Regions from separate parts of the Viridibacillus sp. KH_047 genome, predicted to be linked through region 3. Evidence: a T-box and tRNA genes for the amino acid it is inferred to sense, from the RefSeq annotation. Region 3 holds a T-box; the other regions hold tRNA genes.
What was found. A T-box is a leader RNA that pairs with one kind of tRNA and senses whether it is charged. The one in region 3 lies ahead of argS (arginine--tRNA ligase), so its partner is inferred to be a tRNA-Arg.
Positions count from the first base shown of each region.

Region 1 (9,835 bases), 1.6 Mb from region 3:
GAGGTAGAGCACTGTTTGAACTAGGGGTCCATCCCGGATTACCGAATTCAGACAAACTCCGAATGCCAGTGATTTATGCACGGGAGTCAGACTGCGAGTGATAAGATCCGTAGTCAAAAGGGAAACAGCCCAGACCACCAGCTAAGGTCCCAAAGTAATTGTTAAGTGGAAAAGGATGTGACGTTGCTTAGACAACCAGGATGTTGGCTCAGAAGCAGCCATCATTTAAAGAGTGCGTAATAGCTCACTGGTCGAGTGACGCTGCGCCGAAAATGTATCGGGGCTAAACAATTCACCGAAGCTGTGGATGGACATCTTAGATGTCCGTGGTAGGAGAGCGTTCTAAGTGCTGTGAAGTCAGACCGGAAGGACTGGTGGAGCGCTTAGAAGTGAGAATGCCGGTATGAGTAGCGAAAGACGGGTGAGAATCCCGTCCACCGAATGACTAAGGTTTCCTGAGGAAGGCTCGTCCGCTCAGGGTTAGTCGGGACCTAAGCCGAGGCCGATAGGCGTAGGCGATGGACAACAGGTTGATATTCCTGTACCACCTATTTACCATTTGAGCAATGGGGGGACGCAGTAGGATAGGGTAAGCATGCTGTTGGTTATGCATGTTCAAGCAGTGAGGCGTGAAATGAGGCAAATCCCATTTCTATAACGTTGAGCTGTGATGACGAGGACGTATGTCCGGAGTTCCTGATTTCACACTGCCAAGAAAAGCCTCTAGCGAGGTAAAAGGTGCCCGTACCGCAAACCGACACAGGTAGTCGAGGAGAGAATCCTAAGGTGTGCGAGAGAACTCTCGTTAAGGAACTCGGCAAAATGACCCCGTAACTTCGGGAGAAGGGGTGCTCTAGTAGGGTGAAAGCCCGAGAGAGCCGCAGTGAATAGGCCCAGGCGACTGTTTAGCAAAAACACAGGTCTCTGCAAAACCGTAAGGTGACGTATAGGGGCTGACGCCTGCCCGGTGCTGGAAGGTTAAGAGGAGTGCTTAGCGCAAGCGAAGGTGCGAATTGAAGCCCCAGTAAACGGCGGCCGTAACTATAACGGTCCTAAGGTAGCGAAATTCCTTGTCGGGTAAGTTCCGACCCGCACGAAAGGCGTAACGATCTGGGCACTGTCTCAACGAGAGACTCGGTGAAATTATAGTACCTGTGAAGATGCAGGTTACCCGCGACAGGACGGAAAGACCCCGTGGAGCTTTACTGTAGCCTGATATTGAATTTTGATACATCTTGTACAGGATAGGTAGGAGCCAGAGATTCCGGAGCGCCAGCTTCGGAGGAGGCGTTGGTGGGATACTACCCTAGATGTATTGAACTTCTAACCCATGCCCCTTAGCGGGGTAGGAGACAGTGTCAGGCGGGCAGTTTGACTGGGGCGGTCGCCTCCTAAAGAGTAACGGAGGCGCCCAAAGGTTCCCTCAGAATGGTTGGAAATCATTCGTAGAGTGTAAAGGCATAAGGGAGCTTGACTGCGAGACCTACAAGTCGAGCAGGGTCGAAAGACGGGCTTAGTGATCCGGTGGTTCCGCATGGAAGGGCCATCGCTCAACGGATAAAAGCTACCCCGGGGATAACAGGCTTATCTCCCCCAAGAGTCCACATCGACGGGGAGGTTTGGCACCTCGATGTCGGCTCATCGCATCCTGGGGCTGTAGTCGGTCCCAAGGGTTGGGCTGTTCGCCCATTAAAGCGGTACGCGAGCTGGGTTCAGAACGTCGTGAGACAGTTCGGTCCCTATCCGTCGTGGGCGTAGGAAATTTGAGAGGAGCTGTCCTTAGTACGAGAGGACCGGGATGGACACACCGCTGGTGTACCAGTTGTTCTGCCAAGGGCATCGCTGGGTAGCTATGTGTGGACGGGATAAGTGCTGAAAGCATCTAAGCATGAAGCCCCCCTCAAGATGAGATTTCCCATTACGCAAGTAAGTAAGATCCCTCAAAGACGATGAGGTAGATAGGTTCGAGGTGGAAGTGTGGCGACATACGGAGCTGACGAATACTAATAGATCGAGGACTTAACCAAATTTTACTTAATAAACTTCAATGTAATTTATCCAGTTTTGAGAGAACAAGAAAAACTTTTTAAAAAAAGTTTTAAAAAAAACACTTGCTTTTAAAGAAGTGAAGTGATATAATAATTCTTGTCTTAAAAATAGTCTAGTGACGATAGCAAAGAGGTCACACCCGTTCCCATGCCGAACACGGAAGTTAAGCTCTTTAGCGCCGATGGTAGTTGGGGGTTTCCCCCTGTGAGAGTAGGACGTTGCTAGGCGAACAATATGGAGGATTAGCTCAGCTGGGAGAGCACCTGCCTTACAAGCAGGGGGTCGGCGGTTCGATCCCGTCATCCTCCACCATTTTTAATAAACATTGCCGGTGTAGCTCAGTTGGTAGAGCAACTGACTTGTAATCAGTAGGTCGAGGGTTCGACTCCTTTCGCCGGCACCATTCATTTTATATGAGCCATTAGCTCAGTTGGTAGAGCATCTGACTTTTAATCAGAGGGTCGTAGGTTCGAATCCTACATGGCTCACCATTTTTTAAAAAACATTATATGCGGGTGTGGCGGAACTGGCAGACGCACTAGACTTAGGATCTAGCGCCGCAAGGCGTGGGGGTTCGACTCCCTTCACCCGCACCATAATTTTAAGTTTATCAGCATATTGCGGAAGTAGTTCAGTGGTAGAACACCACCTTGCCAAGGTGGGGGTCGCGAGTTCGAACCTCGTCTTCCGCTCCAAAATATGCCGGGGTGGCGGAACTGGCAGACGCACAGGACTTAAAATCCTGCGGTAGGTGACTACCGTACCGGTTCGATTCCGGTCCTCGGCACCATTTCTTTTAATTTAATACAAGTGATAATATATGCGCCCGTAGCTCAATTGGATAGAGCGTCTGACTACGGATCAGAAGGTTGTGGATTCGACTTCTGCCGGGCGCGCCATTAACGGGAAGTAGCTCAGCTTGGTAGAGCACTTGGTTTGGGACCAAGGGGTCGCAGGTTCGAATCCTGTCTTCCCGACCATTATTACTTATACTCACACGGGGCCTTAGCTCAGCTGGGAGAGCGCCTGCCTTGCACGCAGGAGGTCAGCGGTTCGATCCCGCTAGGCTCCACCATATATATCTTATGAACCTTGAAAACTGAACATGCAAGACGTTAATCAATAAATGTTTTTGGACATCAACTCTGTTGGTGGATCAAAACAAAAATAGATATCATCTTCGGATGATACGCTAGCAAAGCTAATGAGCTTTCAAACTACTTTTATGGAGAGTTTGATCCTGGCTCAGGACGAACGCTGGCGGCGTGCCTAATACATGCAAGTCGAGCGAATGATGAAGAAGCTTGCTTCTTCTGATTTAGCGGCGGACGGGTGAGTAACACGTGGGCAACCTACCTAGTAGATTGGGATAACTCCGGGAAACCGGGGCTAATACCGAATAATCCATTTTGTCACATGGCAAAATGCTGAAAGGCGGTTTCGGCTGTCACTACTAGATGGGCCCGCGGTGCATTAGCTAGTTGGTGGGGTAACGGCCTACCAAGGCAACGATGCATAGCCGACCTGAGAGGGTGATCGGCCACATTGGGACTGAGACACGGCCCAAACTCCTACGGGAGGCAGCAGTAGGGAATCTTCCACAATGGACGAAAGTCTGATGGAGCAACGCCGCGTGAGTGATGAAGGTTTTCGGATCGTAAAACTCTGTTGTAAGGGAAGAACAAGTACGTTAGTAACTGAACGTACCTTGACGGTACCTTATTAGAAAGCCACGGCTAACTACGTGCCAGCAGCCGCGGTAATACGTAGGTGGCAAGCGTTGTCCGGATTTATTGGGCGTAAAGCGCGCGCAGGTGGTTTCTTAAGTCTGATGTGAAAGCCCACGGCTCAACCGTGGAGGGTCATTGGAAACTGGGAGACTTGAGTGCAGAAGAGGAAAGTGGAATTCCAAGTGTAGCGGTGAAATGCGTAGAGATTTGGAGGAACACCAGTGGCGAAGGCGACTTTCTGGTCTGTAACTGACACTGAGGCGCGAAAGCGTGGGGAGCAAACAGGATTAGATACCCTGGTAGTCCACGCCGTAAACGATGAGTGCTAAGTGTTAGGGGGTTTCCGCCCCTTAGTGCTGCAGCTAACGCATTAAGCACTCCGCCTGGGGAGTACGGCCGCAAGGTTGAAACTCAAAGGAATTGACGGGGGCCCGCACAAGCGGTGGAGCATGTGGTTTAATTCGAAGCAACGCGAAGAACCTTACCAGGTCTTGACATCCCAATGACCGCTCTAGAGATAGAGTTTTCCCTTCGGGGACATTGGTGACAGGTGGTGCATGGTTGTCGTCAGCTCGTGTCGTGAGATGTTGGGTTAAGTCCCGCAACGAGCGCAACCCTTGATCTTAGTTGCCATCATTAAGTTGGGCACTCTAAGGTGACTGCCGGTGACAAACCGGAGGAAGGTGGGGATGACGTCAAATCATCATGCCCCTTATGACCTGGGCTACACACGTGCTACAATGGACGATACAAAGAGTCGCTAACTCGCGAGGGTATGCTAATCTCATAAAATCGTTCTCAGTTCGGATTGTAGGCTGCAACTCGCCTACATGAAGCCGGAATCGCTAGTAATCGTGGATCAGCATGCCACGGTGAATACGTTCCCGGGCCTTGTACACACCGCCCGTCACACCACGAGAGTTTGTAACACCCGAAGTCGGTGAGGTAACCTTTATGGAGCCAGCCGCCGAAGGTGGGATAGATGATTGGGGTGAAGTCGTAACAAGGTAGCCGTATCGGAAGGTGCGGCTGGATCACCTCCTTTCTAAGGATAATTACGGAAACAGATCTTGGATCTGTCGATTAACGTCTTGCGTTCAGTTTTGAAGGTTCATAAAAACCTTATATTTTTCCGAAAAAGGGGCCTATAGCTCAGCTGGTTAGAGCGCACGCCTGATAAGCGTGAGGTCGATGGTTCGAGTCCATTTAGGCCCACCATTTTTCTTTTTTTGGGGCCTTAGCTCAGCTGGGAGAGCGCCTGCCTTGCACGCAGGAGGTCAGCGGTTCGATCCCGCTAGGCTCCACCAATATTGTTCTTTGAAAACTGGATAAAACGACATTGAAGCAAATTAAGTAACACATTTTTTATTATTAAGTTTTTTAGGCTTAATAACTAACTTTTAGGTTAAGTTATTAAGGGCGCATGGCGGATGCCTTGGCACTAGGAGCCGAAGAAGGACGGCACTAACACCGATATGCTTCGGGGAGCTGTAAGTGAGCTTTGATCCGGAGATTTCCGAATGGGGGAACCCACTGTTCGTAATGGAGCAGTATCTTGACGTGAATACATAGCGTCTTGATGGCAGACCCAGGGAACTGAAACATCTAAGTACCTGGAGGAAGAGAAAGAAAAATCGATTCCCTGAGTAGCGGCGAGCGAAACGGGAATAGCCCAAACCAAGAGGCTTGCCTCTTGGGGTTGTAGGACACTCTATATGGAGTTACAAAGGAATGAGTTAAATGAAGCGGTCTGGAAAGGCCCGCCAGAGCAGGTAACAGCCCTGTAGTTGAAAGTTCATTCTCTCTTGAGTGTATCCTGAGTACGGCGGAACACGTGAAATTCCGTCGGAATCTGGGAGGACCATCTCCCAAGGCTAAATACTACCTAGTGACCGATAGTGAACCAGTACCGTGAGGGAAAGGTGAAAAGCACCCCGGAAGGGGAGTGAAATAGATCCTGAAACCATGTGCCTACAAGTAGTTAGAGCCCGTTAATGGGTGATAGCGTGCCTTTTGTAGAATGAACCGGCGAGTTACGATTACATGCGAGGTTAAGTTTTAGAAGACGGAGCCGTAGCGAAAGCGAGTCTGAATAGGGCGAATGAGTATGTGGTTGTAGACCCGAAACCAGGTGATCTACCCATGTCCAGGGTGAAGGTAAGGTAACACTTACTGGAGGCCCGAACCCACGTACGTTGAAAAGTGCGGGGATGAGGTGTGGGTAGCGGAGAAATTCCAATCGAACCTGGAGATAGCTGGTTCTCTCCGAAATAGCTTTAGGGCTAGCCTCGTGATAGAGAATCCTGGAGGTAGAGCACTGTTTGAACTAGGGGTCCATCCCGGATTACCGAATTCAGACAAACTCCGAATGCCAGTGATTTATGCACGGGAGTCAGACTGCGAGTGATAAGATCCGTAGTCAAAAGGGAAACAGCCCAGACCACCAGCTAAGGTCCCAAAGTAATTGTTAAGTGGAAAAGGATGTGACGTTGCTTAGACAACCAGGATGTTGGCTCAGAAGCAGCCATCATTTAAAGAGTGCGTAATAGCTCACTGGTCGAGTGACGCTGCGCCGAAAATGTATCGGGGCTAAACAATTCACCGAAGCTGTGGATGGACATCTTAGATGTCCGTGGTAGGAGAGCGTTCTAAGTGCTGTGAAGTCAGACCGGAAGGACTGGTGGAGCGCTTAGAAGTGAGAATGCCGGTATGAGTAGCGAAAGACGGGTGAGAATCCCGTCCACCGAATGACTAAGGTTTCCTGAGGAAGGCTCGTCCGCTCAGGGTTAGTCGGGACCTAAGCCGAGGCCGATAGGCGTAGGCGATGGACAACAGGTTGATATTCCTGTACCACCTATTTACCATTTGAGCAATGGGGGGACGCAGTAGGATAGGGTAAGCATGCTGTTGGTTATGCATGTTCAAGCAGTGAGGCGTGAAATGAGGCAAATCCCATTTCTATAACGTTGAGCTGTGATGACGAGGACGTATGTCCGGAGTTCCTGATTTCACACTGCCAAGAAAAGCCTCTAGCGAGGTAAAAGGTGCCCGTACCGCAAACCGACACAGGTAGTCGAGGAGAGAATCCTAAGGTGTGCGAGAGAACTCTCGTTAAGGAACTCGGCAAAATGACCCCGTAACTTCGGGAGAAGGGGTGCTCTAGTAGGGTGAAAGCCCGAGAGAGCCGCAGTGAATAGGCCCAGGCGACTGTTTAGCAAAAACACAGGTCTCTGCAAAACCGTAAGGTGACGTATAGGGGCTGACGCCTGCCCGGTGCTGGAAGGTTAAGAGGAGTGCTTAGCGCAAGCGAAGGTGCGAATTGAAGCCCCAGTAAACGGCGGCCGTAACTATAACGGTCCTAAGGTAGCGAAATTCCTTGTCGGGTAAGTTCCGACCCGCACGAAAGGCGTAACGATCTGGGCACTGTCTCAACGAGAGACTCGGTGAAATTATAGTACCTGTGAAGATGCAGGTTACCCGCGACAGGACGGAAAGACCCCGTGGAGCTTTACTGTAGCCTGATATTGAATTTTGATACATCTTGTACAGGATAGGTAGGAGCCAGAGATTCCGGAGCGCCAGCTTCGGAGGAGGCGTTGGTGGGATACTACCCTAGATGTATTGAACTTCTAACCCATGCCCCTTAGCGGGGTAGGAGACAGTGTCAGGCGGGCAGTTTGACTGGGGCGGTCGCCTCCTAAAGAGTAACGGAGGCGCCCAAAGGTTCCCTCAGAATGGTTGGAAATCATTCGTAGAGTGTAAAGGCATAAGGGAGCTTGACTGCGAGACCTACAAGTCGAGCAGGGTCGAAAGACGGGCTTAGTGATCCGGTGGTTCCGCATGGAAGGGCCATCGCTCAACGGATAAAAGCTACCCCGGGGATAACAGGCTTATCTCCCCCAAGAGTCCACATCGACGGGGAGGTTTGGCACCTCGATGTCGGCTCATCGCATCCTGGGGCTGTAGTCGGTCCCAAGGGTTGGGCTGTTCGCCCATTAAAGCGGTACGCGAGCTGGGTTCAGAACGTCGTGAGACAGTTCGGTCCCTATCCGTCGTGGGCGTAGGAAATTTGAGAGGAGCTGTCCTTAGTACGAGAGGACCGGGATGGACACACCGCTGGTGTACCAGTTGTTCTGCCAAGGGCATCGCTGGGTAGCTATGTGTGGACGGGATAAGTGCTGAAAGCATCTAAGCATGAAGCCCCCCTCAAGATGAGATTTCCCATTACGCAAGTAAGTAAGATCCCTCAAAGACGATGAGGTAGATAGGTTCGAGGTGGAAGTGTGGCGACATACGGAGCTGACGAATACTAATAGATCGAGGACTTAACCAAATTTTACTTAATAAACTTCAATGTAATTTATCCAGTTTTGAGAGAACAAGAAAAACTTTTTAAAAAAAGTTTTAAAAAAAACACTTGCTTTTAAAGAAGTGAAGTGATATAATAATTCTTGTCTTAAAAATAGTCTAGTGACGATAGCAAAGAGGTCACACCCGTTCCCATGCCGAACACGGAAGTTAAGCTCTTTAGCGCCGATGGTAGTTGGGGGTTTCCCCCTGTGAGAGTAGGACGTTGCTAGGCACATTAAAGCACAGCTGATTTAATCAGTTGTGCTTTTTTTATATAGAAAATAGTTATATTAAATATAGCCGCAAAATTCTTGATTTACTCATCCGCAGGCTGTATAAAATAGAAATAAATAGGCATCTAGTTATTGGGTTTTATAGTGCAGAGTGTGTGAGCTTATTTTATTTACATAATAATTTGAGTGTGAAGCCATACTAAGATAACTCCAATGTTATTATTGTAATTTTATTACGCTCACCTTCAATGATTATCGACATTTTTGAAAAGGATATACGACAAGTATACTATCTCAATGACCAATACATTAAAGGGCAATTTTCTTATACTAATGAAATAGTTCTAGCAGTTAATGGTGAAAATATAGTTGTACTGGGAATATGCAGAGGTGGATAAAGGTAAAATAATTCAAAGTAAATATGATATACAAAATGTTATGATATTACCATTGTATTAGCCTCTATGAGCATAAGTGATATGTATGGGTAATCTAATTAGATTCCGATTAAAACGCCTTAAAACGCTTAAATAGGGCTTTTATGATAGTTAGAATTACTGCAATAAAATGTAGGTATATTTAAGTGCAAAATAATTAAAACTTTTTTCCTTAAATAGCTTGAAATGTTTTAATATGCTGTTATAATAATATTTGTGTTAAACAAAATTAACATTTAAAGAAGCGATAATATTATTGTTCCGAAGTAGCTCAGTGGTAGAGCAATCGGCTGTTAACCGATCGGTCGTAGGTTCGAGTCCTACCTTCGGAGCCATTTTTTTGTCTATGCTTCCATAGCTCAGCAGGTAGAGTGCTTCCATGGTAAGGAAGAGGTCACCGGTTCGAGCCCGGTTGGAAGCTTTCAATTATTTATCAAGAAGTAGAAATGTATCGAATTTTGCTTAGTAAGATGTAATTTTTAATATTTTTTAAATAAAGTATTGCATTTTTATTTAAAGGATGTTAATATAATTCTTGTCCTGTTTAAAGCAGTACAACATTAATGGCCCCTTGGTCAAGCGGTTAAGACACCGCCCTTTCACGGCGGTAACACGGGTTCGAATCCCGTAGGGGTCACCATTTTTAAAACATTTTTACATATCTATGGAGGATTAGCTCAGCTGGGAGAGCACCTGCCTTACAAGCAGGGGGTCGGCGGTTCGATCCCGTCATCCTCCACCATATTTTTTTGTCGGAGGGGTAGCGAAGAGGCTAAACGCGGCGGACTGTAAATCCGCTCCTTCGGGTTCGGCGGTTCGAATCCGTCCCCCTCCACCATTTTTTATATAAAATATTCATTATTCATTGTTGGGGTATAGCCAAGCGGTAAGGCAACGGATTTTGATTCCGTCATGCCCTGGTTCGAATCCAGGTACCCCAGCCATTTTTAATTTTATGAGCCATTAGCTCAGTTGGTAGAGCATCTGACTTTTAATCAGAGGGTCGTAGGTTCGAATCCTACATGGCTCACTTTCA
Region 1 is NZ_CM174479.1:100,957-110,791, forward strand. Features, by position in the region: rRNA gene AC3IS5_RS00500 (23S ribosomal RNA) at 1-2,027, shown strand, start outside; rRNA gene rrf (5S ribosomal RNA) at 2,161-2,276, shown strand; tRNA gene AC3IS5_RS00510 (tRNA-Val) at 2,286-2,361, shown strand; tRNA gene AC3IS5_RS00515 (tRNA-Thr) at 2,377-2,452, shown strand; tRNA gene AC3IS5_RS00520 (tRNA-Lys) at 2,465-2,540, shown strand; tRNA gene AC3IS5_RS00525 (tRNA-Leu) at 2,561-2,645, shown strand; tRNA gene AC3IS5_RS00530 (tRNA-Gly) at 2,670-2,744, shown strand; tRNA gene AC3IS5_RS00535 (tRNA-Leu) at 2,751-2,839, shown strand; tRNA gene AC3IS5_RS00540 (tRNA-Arg) at 2,872-2,948, shown strand; tRNA gene AC3IS5_RS00545 (tRNA-Pro) at 2,953-3,029, shown strand; tRNA gene AC3IS5_RS00550 (tRNA-Ala) at 3,049-3,124, shown strand; rRNA gene AC3IS5_RS00555 (16S ribosomal RNA) at 3,272-4,824, shown strand; tRNA gene AC3IS5_RS00560 (tRNA-Ile) at 4,921-4,997, shown strand; tRNA gene AC3IS5_RS00565 (tRNA-Ala) at 5,011-5,086, shown strand; rRNA gene AC3IS5_RS00570 (23S ribosomal RNA) at 5,183-8,112, shown strand; rRNA gene rrf (5S ribosomal RNA) at 8,246-8,361, shown strand; tRNA gene AC3IS5_RS00580 (tRNA-Asn) at 9,060-9,134, shown strand; tRNA gene AC3IS5_RS00585 (tRNA-Thr) at 9,148-9,220, shown strand; tRNA gene AC3IS5_RS00590 (tRNA-Glu) at 9,365-9,439, shown strand; tRNA gene AC3IS5_RS00595 (tRNA-Val) at 9,466-9,541, shown strand; tRNA gene AC3IS5_RS00600 (tRNA-Tyr) at 9,554-9,637, shown strand; tRNA gene AC3IS5_RS00605 (tRNA-Gln) at 9,669-9,743, shown strand; tRNA gene AC3IS5_RS00610 (tRNA-Lys) at 9,757-9,829, shown strand.
Region 1: it has a tRNA-Arg gene. The T-box ahead of argS (arginine--tRNA ligase) is inferred to sense a tRNA for this amino acid. The anticodon was not compared.

Region 2 (9,835 bases), 1.4 Mb from region 3:
TGCAACGTGACAAAGGTTTTTATAATTACCTATATGATAATATAAATAGGATAGAGAAAGGTTGTGACTGAATGGACAACAAAAAAATGCAGCAATTAATTTCGAAAGAACTTAGCATCCGACCAAAACAAGTAGAATCGGTTATCGAATTGCTAGAAGGTTCAAATACGGTGCCGTTTATAGCGCGCTATCGTAAAGAAGCAACTGGTTCACTTGATGAAGTCCAAATTAAAGCAATCGAAGACCGTTATCATTATTTACAACAACTACAACAACGAAAAGAAGAAGTGCTTCGCCTTATCGATGAACAAGGTAAACTAACTGAAGAACTTAAAAAAGATATAGAGGCGGCAACCATTTTAAAACGAGTGGAAGACTTATATCGTCCCTATAAACAAAAACGTAGAACAAAAGCGACAATCGCTAAAGAAAAAGGGTTAGAGCCTTTAGCGGATGAATTGATGAAATTTGCGGCAACTTCACTAGCTGATTTAGCTGCACCATATATCAATGAGAATGTGGAGTCAGTTGAGGAAGCATTGCAAGGTGCTAGCGATATTTTAGCAGAGCGTTTTGCAGATGATGCTGCTATTCGTGAGAAAATTCGTAAACTATCATGGCAAAATGGCAAGATTCTTTCCGCAGTGAAAGATCAAAATTTGGACGAAAAATCAGTTTATGAAATGTACTATGAATACGAAGAACCAATTAATAAAATTGTTCCTCACCGCATATTAGCTATTAATCGCGGTGAAAAAGAAGACATTTTGAAAATTAATATAGCTGTACCAGTAGAGCGTGTTCATCAATTGATGTGTACAGAATGGATTCCGCGTACATCCTCACCAGCAGCTAAACAAGTTGAATTAGCCATTGAAGATGCTTACAAACGATTAATTCAACCTTCAATTGAAAGAGAATTGCGTGGAGAGTTGACGGAGAAGGCGGAGGCTCAAGCGATTCATATTTTCTCTGAAAATTTACGTAATCTGTTATTACAACCGCCACTAAAAGATCGCTTTGTATTGGGACTGGACCCAGCATATCGAACGGGTTGTAAATTGGCTGTAGTGGATGACACGGGTAAAATGCTTGAAATCTCTGTTATCTATCCACATCCGCCAAAAGCAGATCCTGTTCAAGCTAAAAAGGTATTCAAGGATATATTGCAAAGGTATCCGATATCTATTATCGCTATTGGTAATGGGACAGCCTCCCGCGAGTCAGAGCAGTTTGTAGCAGAATGTTTGAAAGAGTTAAATAGTGAAACTGCGTTTGTTATTGTTAATGAAGCTGGAGCAAGTGTATATTCCGCATCGGAAGTAGCGCGGGAAGAGTTTCCGGATTTGCAAGTTGAGCAACGCAGTGCCGTTTCAATTGCGAGAAGATTACAAGATCCGCTGGCTGAGCTTGTGAAAATTGAACCGAAAGCAGTAGGTGTGGGGCAATATCAACATGACGTATCTCAGAAGAAGCTTGCAGACTCTTTAACGTTCATTGTTGAAACAGCTGTTAACCAAGTTGGTGTAGATGTGAATACTGCATCATCTTCACTTTTACAATATGTATCGGGGTTATCAAAAACAGTTGCAGAAAACATTGTTAAAGTTCGTGGTGAAAATGGGAAATTTACAGCTCGTACACAGTTGAAGAAAATTCCGCGCCTAGGGGCTAAAACGTATGAACAAGCAATCGGTTTCTTACGAATTTCTGAAGCGAAAAACCCATTGGATGCAACGGGCATTCACCCAGAGAGTTATGACCTAGCAAACAAACTACTCGAAGTAGCTTCTATTAAGAAGGAACAACTAGGAACAGCGGAGGCTGAACAAGCGCTAGCTAACTTAGATATTTCAACTTTAAGCTCGCAGTGGGATGTAGGAGAAGTAACATTAAAAGATATCATTGATACATTGATGAAACCATCACGTGATCCACGCGATGCCTTCCCGCAACCATTGTTGAAGAAAGATATTTTGAAAATGGAAGATTTGCAACCAGGAATGGAGATGCAAGGGACAGTACGCAACGTAGTGGATTTCGGTGCATTTGTCGATATTGGTGTTAAACAAGATGGTCTTGTCCATATTTCTAAATTAAAAAACGGCTATGTAAAACATCCTTTAGATGTAGTAGCTCTTGGTGACATTGTAACAGTATGGGTAGAAAAGATTGAGAAAGATAAAGGGAGAATTGCATTAACTATGCTTCCCCCAGCAAAACAAATCGATTAAAATAGCAGAAAAATAAACCTCGCATTAAAGCGAGGTTTATTTTATAGAAGAAAGGGAAGGATAATATGACAGATGAAGAACTACAAAACCTTGTAATAGAAATCTCTATAAACGTATTCCATAAGCCTTTTAGACATCAAGCCTATTTTAATAAGCGATTACGTTCTACTGGCGGTAGATACTTATTACAATCACATAATATAGAGATTAACCCGAAATCCTTTGAAAAGTTCGGTATACAGGAAGTAGAAGGAATTATTCGTCATGAGCTATGTCATTATCATCTTCATATAGAAGGAAAGGGGTATAAACATCGTGATGCAGATTTCCGCATTCTATTAAAGAACACGAATGCTCCTAGATACTGTTCTAATTTAACAGGTATAAAGGGAAGAAGCTCTAATAAAAGTTATACCTATATATGTGTAAAATGCGGTACAAACTATGTTAGGAAAAAAAGAATGAACCCTTCTAAATACCGTTGTAGCAAGTGTTCAGGGCGCATCAAGGAAAATGGTTAAAAGTTTTTTTAGAAAAACGCTTGACCTTTTCTGAATACCTGTCTATAATAATAAAAGTCGACAAGGTGATGACGACAAAATGTAACAAAATGCAACATGTTTTCCGAAGTAGCTCAGTGGTAGAGCATCCGGCTGTTAACCGGACGGTCGTAGGTTCGAGTCCTACCTTCGGAGCCATATGGCCCCTTGGTCAAGCGGTTAAGACACCGCCCTTTCACGGCGGTAACACGGGTTCGAATCCCGTAGGGGTCACCAAATTTTATATGGTCCGGTAGTTCAGTTGGTTAGAATGCCTGCCTGTCACGCAGGAGGTCGCGGGTTCGAGTCCCGTCCGGACCGCCATTTACTTTTTGGGGTATAGCCAAGCGGTAAGGCAACGGATTTTGATTCCGTCATGCCCTGGTTCGAATCCAGGTACCCCAGCCATTTCCATTCTTCAAGCTACGAGTCATTAGCTCAGTTGGTAGAGCATCTGACTTTTAATCAGAGGGTCGCAGGTTCGAATCCTGCATGACTCACCATTTTAACTTGACATTATGTTTTAAGGTGATATAATATAACCTACACGTCAATTAAAATGCGGCCGTGGCGGAATGGCAGACGCGCTAGGTTGAGGGCCTAGTCGAGGTTTACTCGGTGGAGGTTCAAGTCCTCTCGACCGCACCAAACACTTACAATATATAATATACGATATGCGCCCGTAGCTCAATTGGATAGAGCGTCTGACTACGGATCAGAAGGTTGTGGATTCGACTTCTGCCGGGCGCGCCATATTTTTTAAAAATTATAATTTCAACGCGGGTGTAGTTTAGTGGTAAAACCACAGCCTTCCAAGCTGTTGTCGAGAGTTCGATTCTCTTCACCCGCTCCAATATAATTTATGAACCTTGAAAACTGAACATGCAAGACGTTAATCAATAAATGTTTTTGAACATCAACTCTGTTGGTGGATCAAAACAAAAAAATAGATATCATCTTCGGATGATACGCTAGCAAAGCTAATGAGCTTTCAAACTACTTTTATGGAGAGTTTGATCCTGGCTCAGGACGAACGCTGGCGGCGTGCCTAATACATGCAAGTCGAGCGAATGATGAAGAAGCTTGCTTCTTCTGATTTAGCGGCGGACGGGTGAGTAACACGTGGGCAACCTACCTAGTAGATTGGGATAACTCCGGGAAACCGGGGCTAATACCGAATAATCCATTTTGTCACATGGCAAAATGCTGAAAGGCGGTTTCGGCTGTCACTACTAGATGGGCCCGCGGTGCATTAGCTAGTTGGTGGGGTAACAGCCTACCAAGGCAACGATGCATAGCCGACCTGAGAGGGTGATCGGCCACATTGGGACTGAGACACGGCCCAAACTCCTACGGGAGGCAGCAGTAGGGAATCTTCCACAATGGACGAAAGTCTGATGGAGCAACGCCGCGTGAGTGATGAAGGTTTTCGGATCGTAAAACTCTGTTGTAAGGGAAGAACAAGTACGTTAGTAACTGAACGTACCTTGACGGTACCTTATTAGAAAGCCACGGCTAACTACGTGCCAGCAGCCGCGGTAATACGTAGGTGGCAAGCGTTGTCCGGATTTATTGGGCGTAAAGCGCGCGCAGGTGGTTTCTTAAGTCTGATGTGAAAGCCCACGGCTCAACCGTGGAGGGTCATTGGAAACTGGGAGACTTGAGTGCAGAAGAGGAAAGTGGAATTCCAAGTGTAGCGGTGAAATGCGTAGAGATTTGGAGGAACACCAGTGGCGAAGGCGACTTTCTGGTCTGTAACTGACACTGAGGCGCGAAAGCGTGGGGAGCAAACAGGATTAGATACCCTGGTAGTCCACGCCGTAAACGATGAGTGCTAAGTGTTAGGGGGTTTCCGCCCCTTAGTGCTGCAGCTAACGCATTAAGCACTCCGCCTGGGGAGTACGGCCGCAAGGTTGAAACTCAAAGGAATTGACGGGGGCCCGCACAAGCGGTGGAGCATGTGGTTTAATTCGAAGCAACGCGAAGAACCTTACCAGGTCTTGACATCCCAATGACCGCTCTAGAGATAGAGTTTTCCCTTCGGGGACATTGGTGACAGGTGGTGCATGGTTGTCGTCAGCTCGTGTCGTGAGATGTTGGGTTAAGTCCCGCAACGAGCGCAACCCTTGATCTTAGTTGCCATCATTAAGTTGGGCACTCTAAGGTGACTGCCGGTGACAAACCGGAGGAAGGTGGGGATGACGTCAAATCATCATGCCCCTTATGACCTGGGCTACACACGTGCTACAATGGACGATACAAAGAGTCGCTAACTCGCGAGGGTATGCTAATCTCATAAAATCGTTCTCAGTTCGGATTGTAGGCTGCAACTCGCCTACATGAAGCCGGAATCGCTAGTAATCGTGGATCAGCATGCCACGGTGAATACGTTCCCGGGCCTTGTACACACCGCCCGTCACACCACGAGAGTTTGTAACACCCGAAGTCGGTGAGGTAACCTTTATGGAGCCAGCCGCCGAAGGTGGGATAGATGATTGGGGTGAAGTCGTAACAAGGTAGCCGTATCGGAAGGTGCGGCTGGATCACCTCCTTTCTAAGGATAATTACGGAAACAGATCTTGGATCTGTCGATTAACGTCTTGCGTTCAGTTTTGAAGGCTCATTGTAAAATGATCTTCAAAACCTTGTTCTTTGAAAACTGGATAAAACGACATTGAAGCAAATTAAGTAACACATTTTTTATTATTAAGTTTTTTAGGCTTAATAACTAACTTTTAGGTTAAGTTATTAAGGGCGCATGGCGGATGCCTTGGCACTAGGAGCCGAAGAAGGACGGCACTAACACCGATATGCTTCGGGGAGCTGTAAGTGAGCTTTGATCCGGAGATTTCCGAATGGGGGAACCCACTGTTCGTAATGGAGCAGTATCTTGACGTGAATACATAGCGTCTTGATGGCAGACCCAGGGAACTGAAACATCTAAGTACCTGGAGGAAGAGAAAGAAAAATCGATTCCCTGAGTAGCGGCGAGCGAAACGGGAATAGCCCAAACCAAGAGGCTTGCCTCTTGGGGTTGTAGGACACTCTATATGGAGTTACAAAGGAATGAGTTAAATGAAGCGGTCTGGAAAGGCCCGCCAGAGCAGGTAACAGCCCTGTAGTTGAAAGTTCATTCTCTCTTGAGTGTATCCTGAGTACGGCGGAACACGTGAAATTCCGTCGGAATCTGGGAGGACCATCTCCCAAGGCTAAATACTACCTAGTGACCGATAGTGAACCAGTACCGTGAGGGAAAGGTGAAAAGCACCCCGGAAGGGGAGTGAAATAGATCCTGAAACCATGTGCCTACAAGTAGTTAGAGCCCGTTAATGGGTGATAGCGTGCCTTTTGTAGAATGAACCGGCGAGTTACGATTACATGCGAGGTTAAGTTTTAGAAGACGGAGCCGTAGCGAAAGCGAGTCTGAATAGGGCGAATGAGTATGTGGTTGTAGACCCGAAACCAGGTGATCTACCCATGTCCAGGGTGAAGGTAAGGTAACACTTACTGGAGGCCCGAACCCACGTACGTTGAAAAGTGCGGGGATGAGGTGTGGGTAGCGGAGAAATTCCAATCGAACCTGGAGATAGCTGGTTCTCTCCGAAATAGCTTTAGGGCTAGCCTCGTGATAGAGAATCCTGGAGGTAGAGCACTGTTTGAACTAGGGGTCCATCCCGGATTACCGAATTCAGACAAACTCCGAATGCCAGTGATTTATGCACGGGAGTCAGACTGCGAGTGATAAGATCCGTAGTCAAAAGGGAAACAGCCCAGACCACCAGCTAAGGTCCCAAAGTAATTGTTAAGTGGAAAAGGATGTGACGTTGCTTAGACAACCAGGATGTTGGCTCAGAAGCAGCCATCATTTAAAGAGTGCGTAATAGCTCACTGGTCGAGTGACGCTGCGCCGAAAATGTATCGGGGCTAAACAATTCACCGAAGCTGTGGATGGACATCTTAGATGTCCGTGGTAGGAGAGCGTTCTAAGTGCTGTGAAGTCAGACCGGAAGGACTGGTGGAGCGCTTAGAAGTGAGAATGCCGGTATGAGTAGCGAAAGACGGGTGAGAATCCCGTCCACCGAATGACTAAGGTTTCCTGAGGAAGGCTCGTCCGCTCAGGGTTAGTCGGGACCTAAGCCGAGGCCGATAGGCGTAGGCGATGGACAACAGGTTGATATTCCTGTACCACCTATTTACCATTTGAGCAATGGGGGGACGCAGTAGGATAGGGTAAGCATGCTGTTGGTTATGCATGTTCAAGCAGTGAGGCGTGAAATGAGGCAAATCCCATTTCTATAACGTTGAGCTGTGATGACGAGGACGTATGTCCGGAGTTCCTGATTTCACACTGCCAAGAAAAGCCTCTAGCGAGGTAAAAGGTGCCCGTACCGCAAACCGACACAGGTAGTCGAGGAGAGAATCCTAAGGTGTGCGAGAGAACTCTCGTTAAGGAACTCGGCAAAATGACCCCGTAACTTCGGGAGAAGGGGTGCTCTAGTAGGGTGAAAGCCCGAGAGAGCCGCAGTGAATAGGCCCAGGCGACTGTTTAGCAAAAACACAGGTCTCTGCAAAACCGTAAGGTGACGTATAGGGGCTGACGCCTGCCCGGTGCTGGAAGGTTAAGAGGAGTGCTTAGCGCAAGCGAAGGTGCGAATTGAAGCCCCAGTAAACGGCGGCCGTAACTATAACGGTCCTAAGGTAGCGAAATTCCTTGTCGGGTAAGTTCCGACCCGCACGAAAGGCGTAACGATCTGGGCACTGTCTCAACGAGAGACTCGGTGAAATTATAGTACCTGTGAAGATGCAGGTTACCCGCGACAGGACGGAAAGACCCCGTGGAGCTTTACTGTAGCCTGATATTGAATTTTGATACATCTTGTACAGGATAGGTAGGAGCCAGAGATTCCGGAGCGCCAGCTTCGGAGGAGGCGTTGGTGGGATACTACCCTAGATGTATTGAACTTCTAACCCATGCCCCTTAGCGGGGTAGGAGACAGTGTCAGGCGGGCAGTTTGACTGGGGCGGTCGCCTCCTAAAGAGTAACGGAGGCGCCCAAAGGTTCCCTCAGAATGGTTGGAAATCATTCGTAGAGTGTAAAGGCATAAGGGAGCTTGACTGCGAGACCTACAAGTCGAGCAGGGTCGAAAGACGGGCTTAGTGATCCGGTGGTTCCGCATGGAAGGGCCATCGCTCAACGGATAAAAGCTACCCCGGGGATAACAGGCTTATCTCCCCCAAGAGTCCACATCGACGGGGAGGTTTGGCACCTCGATGTCGGCTCATCGCATCCTGGGGCTGTAGTCGGTCCCAAGGGTTGGGCTGTTCGCCCATTAAAGCGGTACGCGAGCTGGGTTCAGAACGTCGTGAGACAGTTCGGTCCCTATCCGTCGTGGGCGTAGGAAATTTGAGAGGAGCTGTCCTTAGTACGAGAGGACCGGGATGGACACACCGCTGGTGTACCAGTTGTTCTGCCAAGGGCATCGCTGGGTAGCTATGTGTGGACGGGATAAGTGCTGAAAGCATCTAAGCATGAAGCCCCCCTCAAGATGAGATTTCCCATTACGCAAGTAAGTAAGATCCCTCAAAGACGATGAGGTAGATAGGTTCGAGGTGGAAGTGTGGCGACATACGGAGCTGACGAATACTAATAGATCGAGGACTTAACCAAATTTTACTTAACAAACTTCAATGTAATTTATCCAGTTTTGAGAGAACAAGTTCTCTAATATAGTCTAGTGATGATGGCAAAGAGGTCACACCCGTTCCCATGCCGAACACGGAAGTTAAGCTCTTTAGCGCCGATGGTAGTTGGGGGTCTCCCCCTGTGAGAGTAGGACGTTGCTAGGCAAATTAAAGCACAGCTGATTTAATCAGTTGTGCTTTTTTATTTTTCAAAACATAATGTATATAAGATTTATATATCATTGAATATAATTTTTTATATTGTTATAAGTTTGACTGGTTTTATTGCATGTCTCAGTGGTGATGGTTTAGTAGAATCATTCCTAAAGTCTAGTTTTATTCATAAGATAATTAATATTGATCCAGAATTGCATGGCAAGAAAAATTCATTATTTAAGAAACTTTGAGACTTACAACTTTTGAATATTACTTTTTAATAGAGAGTTTATGTAACCTCATTATTAAATTATTAATGATAGATAGTTTAAAGTGTTAGAAATACTAGAATCATACAATATTAGCTGGATAAAGTGAAAATATTTTATGTAAAAGTAGTTTTTTTTTGAAAAACTATTGCTAAAGCATAGATTAGCTGATATAATAAATCTTGTCTTAAAGAAATGGTCCGGTAGTTCAGTTGGTTAGAATGCCTGCCTGTCACGCAGGAGGTCGCGGGTTCGAGTCCCGTCCGGACCGCCATTTACTTTTACTTATAAATTCAAATGTAAACACAGCTAATGTAGCTGTGTTATTTTTTTATGTCTAAAAAATTTTTAGCCCGTTCACTTTGAACATTTGCGATGCTTTAGGTAAACTATAGTTAATGTAAGTTTGAGAGGATAAGGTCGAATGACAATGGAGATATTGGTTAATTCATTAGAAGAAACAAAAAGTCTTGCTTTGAAACTGGCTGATTTGCTGGAAGCACAGGATACGATTACACTTGAAGGAGATCTTGGCGCAGGTAAGACAACTTTTACACAGTCTTTGGCTAAGGGATTGGGAATTACACGTACAGTGAATAGCCCAACCTTTACAATTTTAAAGCAATATGAAGGTAGGTTGCCATTCAATCATTTAGATGTCTATCGACTAGCTGATAGCGATGAAGATTTAGGCTGGGATGAGTTGTTTTTCGGTGATGCTGTGTCTGTAATAGAATGGGCTCATCTTATTGAACAAGATCTACCTGCTGAACGACTAGGAATTGAAATCCATCGAATAGATGAGAATAAAAGACGATTTTTATTGAAACCAATCGGTAAGCGTTATGAACGATTGTGTGAGGAGTTAATGAAATGATTTGGTTAGGAATAGATACATCGAATTCCCCATTAGCTGTGGCCATTGTAAAAGATGGTCAAGTTGTAGCGGAGGAAG
Region 2 is NZ_CM174479.1:354,882-364,716, forward strand. Features, by position in the region: gene AC3IS5_RS01870 (Tex family protein) at 72-2,234, shown strand; gene AC3IS5_RS01875 (SprT family protein) at 2,300-2,755, shown strand; tRNA gene AC3IS5_RS01880 (tRNA-Asn) at 2,858-2,932, shown strand; tRNA gene AC3IS5_RS01885 (tRNA-Glu) at 2,936-3,010, shown strand; tRNA gene AC3IS5_RS01890 (tRNA-Asp) at 3,021-3,097, shown strand; tRNA gene AC3IS5_RS01895 (tRNA-Gln) at 3,107-3,181, shown strand; tRNA gene AC3IS5_RS01900 (tRNA-Lys) at 3,201-3,276, shown strand; tRNA gene AC3IS5_RS01905 (tRNA-Leu) at 3,335-3,421, shown strand; tRNA gene AC3IS5_RS01910 (tRNA-Arg) at 3,450-3,526, shown strand; tRNA gene AC3IS5_RS01915 (tRNA-Gly) at 3,553-3,626, shown strand; rRNA gene AC3IS5_RS01920 (16S ribosomal RNA) at 3,775-5,327, shown strand; rRNA gene AC3IS5_RS01925 (23S ribosomal RNA) at 5,512-8,441, shown strand; rRNA gene rrf (5S ribosomal RNA) at 8,505-8,620, shown strand; tRNA gene AC3IS5_RS01935 (tRNA-Asp) at 9,078-9,154, shown strand; gene tsaE (tRNA (adenosine(37)-N6)-threonylcarbamoyltransferase complex ATPase subunit type 1 TsaE) at 9,305-9,757, shown strand; gene tsaB (tRNA (adenosine(37)-N6)-threonylcarbamoyltransferase complex dimerization subunit type 1 TsaB) at 9,754-9,835, shown strand, end outside.
Region 2: it has a tRNA-Arg gene. The T-box ahead of argS (arginine--tRNA ligase) is inferred to sense a tRNA for this amino acid. The anticodon was not compared.

Region 3 (9,835 bases):
GGATGGTTTTCAATGAGTTGTTGAATCACTATACGATAAAAGTAAGAGATGTGCATAATTTTATTGAAGTAGGGGATCAGTTATGAGTATTTATGGAAAAGCGTATGTTGAATTTCTAAAAAAAGATATTATGTTACTGATTATTGCAATCGTGTTATTATTCTTTAGCTTTGGGTGGTGGATGGGGGTTCCAGTATTTGTTGTATCGATTTTTCTTTGGGATTTAAATATACCACCCTTTATTTCAATTATACTAGTCTTATTACTTATTAGTGTGCTATTCACGGTATTCTTTATTCCAATGAATATAAAAGTTGCAAAGATAATCGGAAAAATTAAAAACCGAAGTACTTTGAGAATATTTTCGAGATTACAATTGATATTTATTCTAAGCAGTTTCGTTATTTTCTCTTTAATCTTTATTATAATTACTTTGGTTTAATAACCAAACTGTGTAAAAAAAGATATCGTGTAGTGAAGACAAATGAAATCGAAGTAAATGAGTGGTAAATTGTATTTTTTTGCAACTCAAAATAAAAATAGGGGTGAAGTCATGCAAATTTGGCCTAAAGGTGTATCAAAGCCAGCAGTAAGAGCACTTAATAGCGTAGGAATCACGACATTGGAGCAGTTAACTACAATTGATGAAAAGACATTAAGGGCGCTTCATGGTATGGGCCCTAAAGCGATAGAAGTATTAAAGGGAGCACTTCATGAAAAAGGGCTCCAATTTAAAAGTTAATGATAGCTATAAAAAAGAAAACCAACATGGCGTTAAAGGGCTAATGTTGGTTTTCTTGTGCGATGAAAGAATATGTATAATTGAACCATCAGGAACGATTTAAAATCGCACCTAGATGGTTACTGACTGTCACTTCTAGAGGATATAATCAATGAGGTAACGGTTTAGTCAATAATCTTAATATGATAATCGTAAAGCTCGGCAGGAAATTCGACGGATAGAAAAGATATTAATTTGGATTTTAAATCATGTGGAATGTTGAAATGGATGTTACTAATATGCATTTTGCGACCTAAATGAAACAAACTTTCATAGAGTGACTCATCAGAATGCACAGAATATTGATCGGCATTTTGGTTACTGATACGTTTCACCACGTATTCTGAATTCTCCTTATGAATGCGTAGAGTAATCATAAACCTTCACTTCCTTTATCTTTTTATTTACACCTAAAAGTGGGTGTCTCTCCATTATATACAAAAAAACCTAAGATGGAATAGCAATAAACTTAAATGACAGAATAATATAATGATTTTGATAACTTGTTTTTGTATAAAAAGACATTAATAATTATAATTATCTGTTATTTTGTAAAACTAAAATCATTATATTACTAGTATTATGCGATTTAACAATTCTTTAGAATCAATTATTAATTTGTGAAATTCCTTTTGAAATGCAATTAAATATTTACATATTATTCTAGTCTTTAAATGATTAATGGTTCTGTCATGTGTCACAGTACTGTATTTACCCACTCTCCAATCCATTGTAGCTAAATCGATTCCAGAAGAGACAAGGGGAGCGCATTTATCTATATAAGGCTTGATGAGTGTAATTGGAGGTATGATAGCGAGTTTATTTAGTTGGGGTATGCAGTTTTTTCCGGAGAATGGAATTACACTTATTTTTATTGTGTTGGGGATTTTGATTTTATTCATTTATACTAGTGTTTATAAGGTAATGTAATTTGATAGATAATTAAAAAAACTATGCTATGATTATAATAGACTGAATATATTGAATTTAAAGGGATGTCAAAATAGAGGTGAAAAATGAGACGGGTTGTAGTGGTAGAATACGATCAAGAATGGGTTGCATTATTCAACAAAGAACAAAAGATGATAAGGGATATTTTCAGTGATGAGATTTATGATATCTTTCATATTGGTAGTACATCCGTTGAAAACCTTCCTGCGAAGCCTGTAATTGATATAATGCCAGTAGTTTATCACATTGAACAGGTTGATCAATTGAAAGAGAAGTTGGAGAAAATCGGTTATGTATCTAAAGGTGAGAATGGTCTCCCAGGACGGCGTTATTTTACAAAAGGTGGTGACAATCGTACTCACCATATCCACTTTTATGAATTAGGACATGCGGGCATTACTAGACATCTTGCCTTCCGGGATTATTTAAGAAGTCATCCTGCTGAAGCGACAAAATATGGTCGAATAAAGCAAGCGAATGCATCACAATATCCATTTAATATGGAGGCATATATACAAGGGAAATCGACTTTTGCTAGTGATATAGAACAAAAAGCGTTACGTTGGTATGAAAACTTAAAATGAGGTGATGTGATGAAAATGGAGGATGTCTACGGCAAGCTACCTATTTTAGAAACTGATCGATTAATTTTAAGGGAAGTCTCACTTGATGACCTTTACGATATGCATACATATTGTTCGAATGAGGAAGTTGCAAGATACTGTACTTGGAACAAACATGAAAGTTTAGCAGATACAGAAGAATTTGTGCGATTTATATTAAACAAATACGAGTTAGATCAATATGCTCTTTGGGGCATTGAAGATAAAGAGACAGGTACATTAATTGGGACAATAGATTTTGTATCTTGGCAGCCAAAACAACAAATAGCTGAAATCGGTTATGCAATTTCACAGGCATATTGGGGGAGAGGCATTGTTACTGAAGCAGCCAAAGCAATAATTGCATTTGGTTTTGAAAAAATGGATTTAGTTCGAATTCAAGCGAAGTGTTTAACAGAGAATGTAGGTTCTGCTCGGGTTATGGAGAAAGTCGGTATGTCTTATGAAGGGCTAATTCGAAAAGGGCTATTTGTGAAAGGTACCCATCAAGATTTAAAAATGTATTCTATTTTGAGAGAAGAGTATGAACAGCTGATTTGAAACCCTTTCTGTAAATCTATATTTAAAAGTTAAACTTAATTGTAACATAAAAAAACACTTCCAAGTTGTCTTGGTTTTATATAACCAATGATTCAACTTAGAAGTGCTCAATAAGGTCTATTTATTCTCTCTATTTGTTTCAGATGTGTTTGAAACGGAGGGAATAGAATGTGAGTTATTGATTTCAAATTCGTTAGTAAGATTGATGAAATGGTGAAGTAAAACAATTCATCAAGAAAAATTAATTTAAAGGGAAGAATTCACTTATGTGTTAAGGGAGATACAAAGTGATTATTTCCAATGGCCTGCTTTTACTAGTTTGTTTTTGCCGATAAATGCCATTACGATTAATAATACATTAATAACTAGCATGAAGGCAATTGCATATAGTACTAAAGTGTAGCTACCAGTTAATTGGAAAACATATCCGTAGGCTGGTAATGCTACAATACCAGCAACTGCTAAACCGATAACTGCAGAAGCGTAAATTTGACCGTATTCTTTGTTACCAAAGATAGCAGAAGTTAATAGCGGTCCTAATGTTCCAAGTGATGCAACAACAAATCCAAAAATACCAATAGCTAATGAGAACATAGTAGAATTGTCAGGAACAGTTAATAGAATTGCGATTGGAACTAAACCTAGTAACATTGCGAAAATAGCAGTGTTTTTTGCACCAATTTTATCACTTAAAATACCGAATGCTAATGCACCAATCATTACTCCCACTGACCAGAAGCCCATTGCACCACCAGCAAATTTAACATCATAACCTAATCCCATTGCAAAAGGAGCAACGTGTTGACCAAAACTACCGACAGAAGTAATAAAGAAGAAGAACAATAATAAAGAATAAAATGCGCCAGATTTTTTAGCAATTGCAGCTGAAATACCTGTGTTAGTATTAGATTCAACTTTAACAGAAGAAGCATCTTCAGTTTTATTGATTTCAACTTCTAAACCTAATGGTTGTAAACCTTTTTGTTTAGGAGACATTCTAATTATTAATATTACGATTGGCACAACGATTGCTATTACAATTCCGCCAAGGATGAAGTAAGTCATTCTCCAACCTTCACTTGAAATTAAATTACCAGCCATAGGTTGTAAGATAGCTCCGAAAATACCACCAGATGCAACCATGATACCGATTGCTAAACCGTTATGTTTTTTAAACCAGTTGTTGATTAATACTGGACCTGCGATTTGAGTTACAAAAATTGAACCGATTGACATTGGGATACAGAATAAGTACCAACCCCAAACAGAATTCATTAAACCAAACATTGCGAACGAACCCGCTTGTAAAATAACTGCTGTTACTAAAACTGTTCTAATATCATACTTAGCAATGATCTTACCAGCAAATGGTAAGAAAATCATAGTAACAATAGAAGAAATACTAAAGTAAAGTGTTAGACTTCCCATACCCATACCTAAATCTTCTGTTACTGGAGTTAAGAATAACCCACCTGCAGTCATGATTCCGCCTTTAGCCAAACCGACCATAATAGATAAACCTAATAATATCCACCATGCGTAGTGGATTTTTTTGTTATTTGTGCTCACGTATTGTACCTCTTTTTCTTGTTTTTTTAACCTATATACTTACCTTATCAGACTGCTTATTCAGTAAAATACTTGAGCTTGTCTAATTTTACTTTCTATTCCCCAAAATCTCATTAATGAGATTTATAGAAAGCATTAAAAAATAAAATACCCTTTAAATATTTTCATGACATAATAGTCTTCGTAAAAAAATTTATAAGGACTCAAAATGATTATGTAGTTTTGAGTACTTCTTAATCAATTAATTTTTACTTTGATTTGAAACTCTATTACTCATGAACGTAAATACCTAGTTCTACCTCCTGCACCGTTTTAAACATGGTAACTTTTTGACTTCAAGTTACTTTACGTCTCAATAGTATACGATTAAAATATTTGTGTCAATAATATGAATTTCTTAGTTTTAGAGAAAAACAGACTTGTATTTTTTAGGAGTTTGTACGAGACCATCATTTAATTAATAGAATTTGCTGCAAGCATTTTAATGGTTGGTATTATGACTAGGTAATATGCTGGAGACTAAATTAATAGGTATGTGAAAAATAGCGGAATGTTATTTTTCTAAAGCAAAAGGTGGAGAGGTTTAATCTGCATCAAGTTGATAATCAGATCAACTTGATGCATTGACGTCCAAATTCTTGTTATTTATATAGGAAAGAATGAAATAAATAAGAGCTTTGTAGATTTTATAAATAGGAAAGTGTTAGACAAAAAGTTTTCTCAAATAGATGCAATTGAATTGACTATTGCCAAACATGAAAAGAAATTGGTTTGAAATACTCATCTAAAATGAAAGAATATTAAAGAGGATAAATTCGAGGAATTCGAGTGTGTTTTTTGTGATTTTGTAATAAAGTATTATGACTAAGTACTAATTGAAAATTCTATGACAATTAGTTGGATTTTTTATTAAAATTTTGATTTATACCAGAAATTGGTTCTAAATTTTTATGTAAAAATAAATTAATAGTTATATTTTTTTCTCAAACATTGACTTATTTACAAATTAAATATACCATAGTAACAATTTAATAAAAAAATTCTTTGATAAAGAGAGTAGTTTATGGGGAAATGTCAAGCGAGTTAGGGATGGTGGGAGCCTAATACATGGATCATGAATGAAGCGCACTTTGGAGAAACTTTTTGAAATAGCAGTAGAAAAGATCGGGGAGTCACCTCGTTAACAATGGAAAGTGGTCACATTTTGTGGCAACTAGAGTGGTACCACGGGATCTATGCTCTCGTCTCTTGTTTTGAGACGGGGGCTTTTTTTATTGCTTTTTCGTACCATTACGGCAGAATATCAACTGAACTTAGCTTTGAATGCACAATGTATTTTATTATTTGAGGGGGAAAATAGAATGAAAGACAAACAATTGATAGTCAATTCATTATTTGAAGTAGTAGAAGGTCATTTAGCAAAGAGTGAAATTGAACAAACAATCGAAAAGCCGAAGTATGCACATTTAGGTGATTATGCTTTTCCTTGCTTTTCATTAGCAAAAATTTTCCGCAAATCACCAAATATAATAGCCAAAGAATTAAGTGATAAGGTTAACAATGACATTATAGAAAAGGTTGAAGCTGTTGGTGGGTATGTGAATATTTTTCTTAAGCAATCGGAAATCTCGAAAGGGGTATTATCTAGCATTGTTTCCTCTCAATCTGCATACGGACAACAAAAACATGGAGAAGGTCAAACGATTACGATTGATTTTTCATCTCCTAATATTGCAAAACCTTTTTCAATGGGGCATTTACGGTCAACAGTTATCGGTAATGCAGTAGCTAATATTGTAGAGAAAAATGGCTATGAAGTAGTACGTATCAATCATTTAGGAGATTGGGGTACTCAATTTGGCAAGCTGATTGTTGCCTATCATTTATGGGGGAATAAAGAACTGATTGAACAATCTCCAGTGCGTGAATTATTGAAGATTTATGTCAAATTTCATGAAGTGGCAGAACAAGATGACTCATTGAATGATCAAGCACGTGCAGCGTTTAAAAAGTTAGAGCACGGAGATGAAGAAGCACTGCAATTATGGCAATGGTTTAGAGAAGCATCGTTAAAGGAATTTGAACAGGTCTATGCATTACTAGGTATACGGTTCGATTCGTATGCGGGAGAAGCATTTTATAATGACAAAATGGACAGAGTTGTAGAGTTATTGGCTGAACAGGGACTTCTTGAAGAATCGGACGGGGCGATGGTCGTTAATTTAGAAAATATGCCGCCATGTTTGATTAAGAAAACGGATGGCACAACATTATATGCGACTCGAGATTTAGCTGCAGCTCTATATAGAAATGAAACTTATAATTCAGCAAAATCATATTATGTCGTAGGAAATGAACAATCGCTACATTTTAAACAGCTATTTAACGTATTAGAGACAATGGGGTATGGTTGGGCAAAAGAGTTACAGCATATTCCGTTTGGCATGATGCTAAAAGACGGCAAGAAAATGTCTACTCGTAAAGGGAAAGTTGTATTACTTGAAGAAGTATTAAATGAGGCTATCCAATTAGCAAGTAAGAATATTGAGGAAAAAAATCCAAACCTAAAGCAAAAAGAAGAGATAGCGAAAGTGGTAGGAACAGGAGCAGTGATCTTCCACGATTTAAAAAATCATCGTATGAATGATATTGAGTTTTCGCTTGAAGAAATGTTGAATTTTGAAGGGGAGACAGGTCCTTATGTGCAATATACGTATGCACGGATTTGCTCACTTTTACGAAAAGGTCAGTACAATACTGAATTCAGTCAATTTGAGGGATTATCTGATGAGGCTTGGCCTGTTGTCATTTCGGTAAAAGGTTTTCCAGAAGTGGTGGCAAAAGCCTTTGAACTAGCGGACCCTTCGCAAATTGCCAAGTATTTGATCGAATTATCAAGAGCGTTTAATAAGTATTATGCCCACACAAGAATACTAGAAGATGATGCTACAATTCAGGTAAAACTAACGTTATGCGCTAGTGTTGCTATCGTGCTTGAAGAAGGATTGCGTTTATTAGGAATTCAAGCACCTGAAGAGATGTAGCTAATATTCAGAGGAGTGGAACGAATGAATTACCAATATATATTATTTGATTTAGATGGAACATTAACGGATCCAAAAGTCGGAATTACTAAAAGTGTCGCATACGCATTAGAAAAGATGAATATTGAAGTGGTGGATTACTTTAAATTAGATTTATTCATTGGACCATCTTTACAAGAATCTTTTCAGGCTTATTACAGTTTAAATGAACAAGAAGTAAATGAAGCAATCGGATATTATCGTGAAAGATTTCAACAGCACGGCTTATATGAAAATGAGGTCTATCCTGGAATCGAAACACTACTAGAAACTTTAAAGAATAAAGGAAAAACATTAGCTGTTGCCACATCTAAACCAACAGTCTTTGCTGAGAAAATATTGCAGCATTTTAAATTGGATCAATATTTTGATGTAATAGTAGGAAGTAATTTAGATGGTACTAGAATTGCAAAGGCGGATGTAATTCATGAAGTGCTTTTACAACTATCTTCTCCAGATAAAAGTGAAGTCATTATGATTGGTGACCGTAAACATGATCTAATAGGGGCAAAGAAGGAAGGCATAGCCAATATCGGTGTCCTTTATGGGTACGGTAGTAAAGAGGAATTGGCATTAGAGGAACCAACTTATATTGTAAGTGATATAGAAGAACTAAACTCTATATTAAATAATTAACATATTTAACACGTGAAAACGCTTGGATAGTCTTCCATGCGTTTTCGTTTGTTTATTAGACAACTAATTATTCATATCCACCTGTAGTTTCTGGGAGCTTTTTATATTCATCTTTGTTTTCAACTATATTTCGTATGTAATTTCGTAAATCAATCAGTTTATTTTCATCATTGGCTTTTTCACAATATGCTCCAGAAATATATGGTGTGAGCGTTTCACCATTAATAGTGATTTTCCATGCATCTTCACTATAGGGTTTTGTCATACACTCTGTTTTAGGGACTAATTCTTTCATGCCTATTATATTGATGTTTTTCATTTTTTCATAAATTTTCGCCTTTTCTTCTATTGTAAGAGGCAGATTTATTGTTGTAGTTCCATCAGCTACTAAATCCTTTGTAACCTTGCCTTCAAAAGTATTAATTTCATTCTTTTTTCCAACTCCGAATTTAACTGAAAAACCAAAGTCACTTGGCATTTCTTCAGGCATAATATCTTTTGTAGCATTATTTAAACCACATCCTGATAAGAAAAATGCGAAAATAAATAGCAAAATCTTTCCTGGCTTCAAGTAATCCCTCCTCATCAATCATTAATGAATTATGCTTGTCATCTTTTTACTAAGATTCTACAGATATTCAAGAATACCTTTCGATTGGGGGATTTCTATTATTAATGTTCGTTTTCCGTTTTATAAAGAGTAAAACAGATAGGTTAGAGATACAAAAAAATTCCATATTAATAGAAATAGTTATAAGATTGATTGGTGAGTAGTTCAGTCGAGTAGCGCCAAAGAGCCCACGAGTAGCGCTAAGGAAGCCCGAGCAGCGCCAAAGCCCGCGAGTAACTCTAAAAAGAACCCGAGTAGCGCTAAAGGAAGCCCGAGCAGCGCCAAAGAGCCCGTGAGCAGCGCTAAAAAGAGCTCGAGCAGCGCTAAAGAGAACCCGAGCAGCGCCAAAGAGTCCGTGAGCAGCGCTAAAAAGAGCTCGAGTAGCGCCAAAGCCCGCGAGTAGCGCTAAAGAGAACCCGAGCAGCGCTAAAAGAAGCCCAAGTAGCGCCAAAGAGTCCGTGAGCAGCGCTAAAAAGAGCTCGAGTAGCGCCAAAGCCCGCGAGTAGCGCTAAAGAGAGCTCGAGCAGCGCTAAAGAGAACCCGAGCAGCGCTAAAAGAAGCCCGAGTAGCGCAAAAGAGTCCGTGAGCAGCGCTAAAAAGAGCTCGAGTAGCGCCAAAGCCCGCGAGTAGCGCTAAAGAGAACCCGAGCAGCGCTAAAAGAAGCCCGAGTAGCGCAAAAGAGTCCGTGAGCAGCGCTAAAAAGAGCGCGAGTAGCGCCAAAGCCCGCGAGTAGCGCTAAAAAGAACCCGAGTAGCGCCAATCCCCCCCATGCAATATCACCACTCAAAAATGATCCACTCCAATACTTCAACTAATTGAGATATAATGTATATAGAATGAATTGTTTAAATTTGTATATATCAAAACTGTACTACATACAAAAGGAGGATTTTATGCAGAGCACACAACTACAAACTGTAATGGATCATTTTAAATTAAATATCAAATCCATAGAAAATGTCCCGGAGTCTTTTAGTTCAGAGGTGTATAAGCTCGGTCTGACGAACAATGAGAATGTGTATATTAAAATCCCGTATACAAA
Region 3 is NZ_CM174479.1:1,740,465-1,750,299, forward strand. Features, by position in the region: gene AC3IS5_RS08770 (histidine phosphatase family protein) at 1-24, shown strand, start outside; gene AC3IS5_RS08775 (helix-hairpin-helix domain-containing protein) at 554-742, shown strand; gene AC3IS5_RS08780 (GrpB family protein) at 1,798-2,316, shown strand; gene AC3IS5_RS08785 (GNAT family N-acetyltransferase) at 2,326-2,895, shown strand; gene AC3IS5_RS08790 (MFS transporter) at 3,187-4,464, opposite strand; T-box leader at 5,500-5,716, shown strand; gene argS (arginine--tRNA ligase) at 5,826-7,508, shown strand; gene AC3IS5_RS08800 (HAD family hydrolase) at 7,533-8,183, shown strand; gene AC3IS5_RS08805 (hypothetical protein) at 8,251-8,754, opposite strand; gene AC3IS5_RS08810 (phosphotransferase family protein) at 9,687-9,835, shown strand, end outside.